DNA from 2 places in the Shewanella maritima genome. Region 1 is predicted to be linked to the other one. Evidence: predicted binding sites of a transcription regulator. Region 1 holds the regulator's gene; the other holds the start of a gene.
What was found. Region 1 encodes MetJ, which represses methionine synthesis genes. Its sites were predicted from a motif close to TAGACGTCTAGACGTCTA; they were not measured.
Positions count from the first base shown of each region.

Region 1 (3,427 bases):
CCATGGGTCAATATAATGTGTGCAACACGGCGATAACAGTCCGCATCAGCCAGACTTGAACCACCAAATTTATGTAAATGACCTCGTGCCATTTGTCACTCCTTAAACTACGCGGCAATACTCGATATGTGCCGCGTACAACTTACTTTATTGCGTGCGATTTTCTAAATATATGTGGACAAAAATTAACGCTTTATAGAGCTGCAACCGCATCTAAGCCAGCTTTGATGTCTGCGCTTAGATCGTCACCATCCTCAATGCCGACAGATAGTCTCAATAATGTGTCTTCAACACCAGCCTCTAGGCGAGCTTCTCGCTCCATTGCACGGTGGGTCATGGTTGCCGGAACGGCTACTAAACTTTCCACGCCGCCTAAACTTTCAGCAACACTGAACAATTTCAGCGCATCTAAAAAGGCGACAACCTCGGCCTCACCACCTTTAAGCTCGAAACTTAACATAGCGCCGAAACCTTTTTGTTGTTTCTGCGCAATTTCGTGGCCTGGATGGTCAGATAATCCCGGGTAATACACTTTTGCAACGCTTTCATGGCTAGTTAGCAGCGCAACAATCTTTTGTGCATTGGCTTGATGCTCACGAATACGCACACCTAAAGTGCGAATGCCGCGTAATGCTAAGTAACTGTCAAAAGCGCTGCCCGTAAGCCCTAAGGTATTCGACCACCAATGTAATAACTCGCCTAGCTCAGCATCTTTTGCGACTACTGCGCCGCCAACCACGTCGCTATGGCCATTGATATATTTAGTAGTGGAATGAATCACGATGTCGGCGCCTAAATCGAGCGGCTGCTGCAAAATTGGCGACAAGAAGGTGTTATCAACCACAACCCAAGCGCCAACCTCGTGGCTTGCCTGTGCAATGGCAGCAATATCCACCACTCTTAATAGCGGGTTTGATGGGGTTTCAAGCCAAACCATTTTTGGCTTTTGCTTAATTGCCTGCGCTAATGCTTGCTCATCGGTTTGATCGACAACCAATAATTTAAACGCGCCCTTTTTGGCAAGATTTGTGAACAAACGATAGCTGCCACCATAACAATCGTGGGGTACAACGATTAAATCCTCAGGCTCAAGTAGACTGGTGACCAAAGTAATGGCCGCCATACCGGTACAGGTCACAACACCTGTTGCTCCGTTTTCAAGTTGAGCAATAGTATCTCCAAGGATATTTCGGGTTGGGTTACCCGAGCGACTATAGTCGAACTCGCGTGGATTTTTATGACCATCAAAAGAGTAGTTGGTCGACAGATAAATCGGCGGCACAACTGCGCCATACTGGGTGTCACTTTCAATACCTTGGCGCACTGCCACTGTCGCATTTTGAGGTTTGGCCATCATTGACTCCTAAATCAACCACTCAAGAAAGAGATGTCTAGACGTCCAAATGTACCTAACCCAAACATCAGCGTCAATAGGAAATAGCCATATAGACATCTAAACATCGAGAAATCTATTTGCATTGCACACAATTTCGTTGCAATAATTTGACTAACGTAGATAAGGGGTTAAAATCAGCCCCGAATTCAAAGCTAAAGGTGAGTTAATGACTGAGTGGAACGGCGACTATATTAGCCCATACGCCGAGCATGGCAAAAAGAATGAACAAGTAAAGAAGATTACTGTGTCCATCCCTTTAAAGGTGCTAAAAGTTTTAACTGACGAGCGTACTCGCCGTCAGGTAAATAACCTACGCCACGCCACTAACAGTGAGCTGTTATGCGAAGCTTTCTTGCATGCATACACAGGTCAGCCACTGCCAAATGACGATGACTTATCTAAAGAGCAACCAGACCAAATTCCTGCTGAAGCAAAAAAATTGATGGATGCTATGGGCATCGAGTGGGAAGACGTAGAATAGTCTGCAGACCATATCGAATTTTAAGATGCTTCAATCGCTCAGGTGGTTGAAGCATTTTTTATTACTCTCGCACCTATTTTTTGCTCCCGCGCCAAGGCGCAGCTTGCTCAAGTTCAAGCCATACTAAATATGGAAGTAACATGACAATAGTCGACCCGTTAAGTCTTATCCTAGCTTCAATCATCATGTTTGCTGGTGCGCTAACTCAAAGCCTAATTGGCTTTGGTTTAGCAGTTGTGGCAACGCCGCTGTTGTATATTGTCGACCCAGACTTAGTGCCAGTGCCGGTCATATTAATGGGCTTTTCGATTTCAGCGTTAACCTTATATCGCGAGCGCAGCGCGCTTGAATTTAACGGACTGCAATATGCACTCATTGGCCGCGTGCCAGGCGGACTCCTTGGTGCCAGTCTACTGATACTCGCACCAGCTGATATTCTCGGCCTAATGATTGCGGGTATTGTGCTGCTAGCAGTGTTACTGAGCATCTATAAAATCACTGCGCCCGTGAATAAGCTCACCTTGTTTATTGCTGGGATCTTTTCGGGGATTTTTGGCAATATTGCCGCGATTGGCGGCCCGCCATTAGCAATACTGTTAGCTGGCAAAGCCGCTGCTGACTTTCGCGCTGCTTTATCTGCGTTTTTTGTGTTTAGCTCAATGATAGCACTGGCCATATTGGCGATATATGGATTAGTACAATGGCAACATCTCGTTATCGCTGCCATGCTTTTGCCCTCTGTGATATTAGGGCACAAAGTGGCTGGTAAATATGTACACAATATTGATAAAGACCTGACGCGAAAAGTCACCTTTATTTTGTGTAGCTTAAGCGCGCTCATCCTGGCTACTAAATCAATTATTAGCTTAATGGCTACTTAGTTTGCCCTCACGTTTGTCAACTTTCATCGCTTAGCGATGATGTCGCTGTGAGTTCCATCATGCTTATCAACGTGTTGTTTGACAGTAATCTCTTGATACATCTACACTCATTCTTTTGTCTAACCTAAGGTGTATCAGTTGAATATCAATGACTTAGAGTTATTTATAGCGGTTGCTAAACTCGGTAGCTTTTCTAAAGCCGCAGATTCATTTGATACCAGACGCGCGTTAGTTAGCCGCCGCATCGGCGAGCTAGAAAAACAATTAGGCGCGCCACTTTTTATTCGTACCACCCGCGCAATGTCGCTAACTCCTAGTGGCGAGCAATTCTTAGAGCAAGTGGAGCCTTTAGTTGGGCAATTTCTCAATGCTGCCCGAATGGTTGAAAACCAGCAATCTCAGTTACAAGGGAAGCTTAGAATTGGTCTCTTGCCATTTATGGAGCGACTGCTCGATAGGCAAATAGCGGAGTTCATGCGAAAGCACCCACAAATCAAACTTGAGATCTTTATGGTCTCAGGCGGCTATCGCGAGCTGACTCGGCTCGGGTTAGATTTTGTCATTGATGTAGGCAAGCTAGAAGACAGCAGCTTTGTTGCCAAAAAGCTCACATCTTTCAAGCTAAAGCTGTTTGCTACACCAGAGTATCTGGCGCAGCACGATGAAATT
Region 1 is NZ_CP036200.1:1,651,921-1,655,347, forward strand. It holds partial or broken gene EXU30_RS07175 (bifunctional aspartate kinase/homoserine dehydrogenase II) at 1-92, opposite strand, end outside; gene metB (cystathionine gamma-synthase) at 194-1,354, opposite strand; gene metJ (met regulon transcriptional regulator MetJ) at 1,563-1,877, shown strand; gene EXU30_RS07190 (sulfite exporter TauE/SafE family protein) at 2,018-2,758, shown strand; gene EXU30_RS07195 (LysR family transcriptional regulator) at 2,897-3,427, shown strand, end outside.

Region 2 (3,427 bases), 1.8 Mb from region 1:
TGCTGTGGTAGCTGATGAGGTGCGTACCCTTGCAAGTCGCACCCAGGATTCAACCCAGCAGATTAATAATATTATTGAAGCGATAAGAAGCTCAGTTGCCAGCGTCAATGCGTCTGTTGTTAAAGCTAAAGCTTCGTCTTCTGAAACCGTCAGTGAAACAGCAACCGTTGTTGATGTGTTAGAGCAGGTTAAGGCGAGTATTTTACAAATCTCAGATATGAATGGTCATATTGCCAATGCAACTGAAGAGCAAAATAGAGTGATTAGCGAGCTAAACGTTAATATCACCCGTATCAACGAAATGTCGCTAGAGAACCATCAGCAGAATGCGTTAATAAACGACAACAGCGAGCAAATAAACCAAGGCGCCGCTGATCTGGCTAAACTAGTGGATCAATTCAAAGTGTAAACTAGTTTAGTTATTACTTTGTTCAAGACAAACAAAAGGGCTCAGCTGAGTTTATACAGTTGAGCCCTTTAGCATTTATGTAACTACTTTAGTGGTTAGCCTTTAGCGTCTAGGTAGCGCTCAGCATCTAGTGCAGCCATACAACCTGTACCTGCAGAGGTAATCGCCTGGCGGTAGTGTTGGTCCATTACATCACCACAAGCATAAATACCTTCGATGCTTGTTTGAGTCGCATTGCCCGCAAGACCGCTGTTCACTTTAATGTAGCCGTTATTCATATCTAATTGGCCTTCAAACATACCTGTGTTTGGAGAGTGACCAATAGCAACGAAAACACCTGCTACTTCTAAATCGGTAATGCTACCGTCTTTAGTGCTTTTCTTTTTAAGACCTGTTACACCCATGTCATCGCCAACCACTTCTTCAAGGGTTTGGTCTAGGTGTAGTAGGATATTACCGTTCTCAACTTTGTCCATTAGGCGCTTAGTTAAGATTTTTTCTGAGCGGAAGCTATCACGGCGGTGAATTAGGTGAACTTCTGAAGCAATATTGCTCAAGTAAAGTGCTTCTTCAACAGCTGTGTTACCACCACCAATAACCGCGACCTTTTGGTTACGGTAGAAGAATCCATCACAAGTTGCACAAGCTGATACGCCGCGGCCCATAAATGCTTCTTCTGATGGTAAACCTAAGTAACGTGCAGATGCACCCGTTGCGATAATTAGTGCATCACATGTGTATTCGCCATTGTCACCTTTAAGCTTGAAAGGGCGCTCAGTTAATGTGACTTCATTAATGTGGTCAAATAAAATCTCAGTCTCGAAACGCTCAGCATGCTCTTTCATTCGTTCCATTAAAGCTGGGCCAGTTAGGCCTTCAGCATCGCCAGGCCAGTTTTCAACTTCAGTGGTAGTGGTTAGCTGACCACCTTGTTGCATACCAGTGATCATAACAGGCTTTAGGTTTGCTCGAGCAGCGTAAACGGCAGCTGTATAACCTGCAGGACCTGAGCCTAAGATAAGCAGATTACTGTGACGAGATTCAGACATTATTTTAATTCTCCAATGAAATGCATTCGCATAATCTGGGGATTGTAGGGAATTTAGCTAAGAGGGTAAAGGGATCTTACAACGAGTATTTCGATTAGCTTAATCGGTGCTGTAAAGCTATCCATGCACTACAGCATCAAGGTGGATATCAATCTAGTAACTAATATGGCAGCTCGGCAGACCATTTTTCTCTAAATATTGCTGATGATACTCTTCTGCGCGGTGGAAGCTTTGCAAAGGCACAATTTCAGTAACAATTTGCTTAATGCCCCATTTGCCGCTCTTGATTAGCGCTATTTTTGCAGCCTCGGCTAATTGCTTTTGCTCTGCGTTATGAAAGAACACTGTACTGCGATATTGACTGCCAATATCACCACCTTGCTGATTAAGGGTGGTTGGGTTGTGGTTGGTCCAAAAGATATCAAGCAGCTGCTCGTAACTGACTTGTTCTGGGTCATACTCAACTTGCACCACTTCGGCATGCCCGGTATTACCTTGTTTTACTTGCTCGTAGGTTACCTTGCTATCATCTCCGCCCATATAACCGCAAACAGCATCTGATACACCTTCAACTTCACGAAAGAAATACTCAACACCCCAGAAACAGCCTGCGCCAAATGTTGCTAATGCCATGGATAACCCCTCACTCATACAATAGATGTTTAAACGTTTAGATATTTAGATTGTTAGACGTTTAGATGGCTATAATAAAAAATTATTAGTTGATTGCAAGTCATTTGTGAAAACAAATTTACCTAGCATATAACCCTAAGGATGGTGGCGTGTGTTAGAATCTGCGCCAAATAAAACACCGTTAAGGAGAGAAGAGTGTTACAAGCATCAATTAAAGATAATGATTTCCTCGCATTTACGTTAGCTCACCCACAAGCAATCGACGCACCATTTAAGGTAAATACCAACAGCAATGTTAACGTTGAAGTGCTCGATACTGGGGTAATTTGCTTTACACCTAAGGACTATCAAAAGGACATCGTACTGTCTTGCGCTGTGCACGGTAACGAGACGGCGCCAATTGAAATTTGCAATGAGTTGATTACTGGCTTATTAACTGGCGAGTTAACGCTAAAGCAACGAGTATTGTTTCTAATTGGCAATCCGCCATCTATTCACAACAAGACCCGATTTGTCGAAGAGAACATGAACCGTTTATTTAGCGGCGGGCATGCAAACGGTGACACCCAAAACCAAGAGCGAGTGCGCGCTAAAGCCTTAGAAGGTTATGTACGAGACTTCTTTGAGCAAAATGATGACAAACAGCGTATTCACTATGACCTGCACACCGCAATAAAACCATCAAAGCATGAGAAGTTTGCCATTTACCCTTATCGTCATGGTAAGAGCTACAGTGGTGAGCAGATGATGTTTTTGGCCGCATGTGGTGTCGATACCATTTTGTATCACCACGAACCGACAACCACATTTAGCTACTATTCATCTAATGAGTTTGGCGCCGATGCGTTTACGGTTGAGTTAGGTAAGGTCATGCCGTTTGGGCAAAACGATATGAGTAAATTTGCTAAAGCGAAAGCCATGCTAACCGCGCTTGTGACTCAAACTGAAGTTGAATTACCAGCCTATGAAGCTGAGCAGCTAAACCTATATAAAGTGTCACGCTCAGTGAATAAACACTTTGAAGACTTCACATTCAGCTTTGCAGATAGTACAGAGAACTTTACTCAATTTAATAAAGGCGAGGTGTTAGCCACTGAAGGTGGCCAACAAGTCATCATTGAGCATGATATTGAAGCAATTGTATTCCCAAATGCAAAAGTTCCTGTCGGGCAACGCACAGTATTATGTTTGATCCCTGCACCAAATGAAGATGTGCAGTAACATTGTCGCAGTCGTAAACCATTATATACATTTGCCCAAGTGCTAAAATGAGCCACGGCAAATAATGACTATTGCTAGGTAGTTTACGTTAACGTAATGTTTATCAGCAGATTAT
Region 2 is NZ_CP036200.1:4,552,432-4,555,858, forward strand. It holds gene EXU30_RS19345 (methyl-accepting chemotaxis protein) at 1-409, shown strand, start outside; gene trxB (thioredoxin-disulfide reductase) at 505-1,458, opposite strand; gene msrA (peptide-methionine (S)-S-oxide reductase MsrA) at 1,612-2,091, opposite strand; gene astE (succinylglutamate desuccinylase) at 2,287-3,312, shown strand.
Region 2: msrA (peptide-methionine (S)-S-oxide reductase MsrA) is a predicted target of MetJ. The motif match lies at 2,146-2,163, and genes of this name have one in related genera.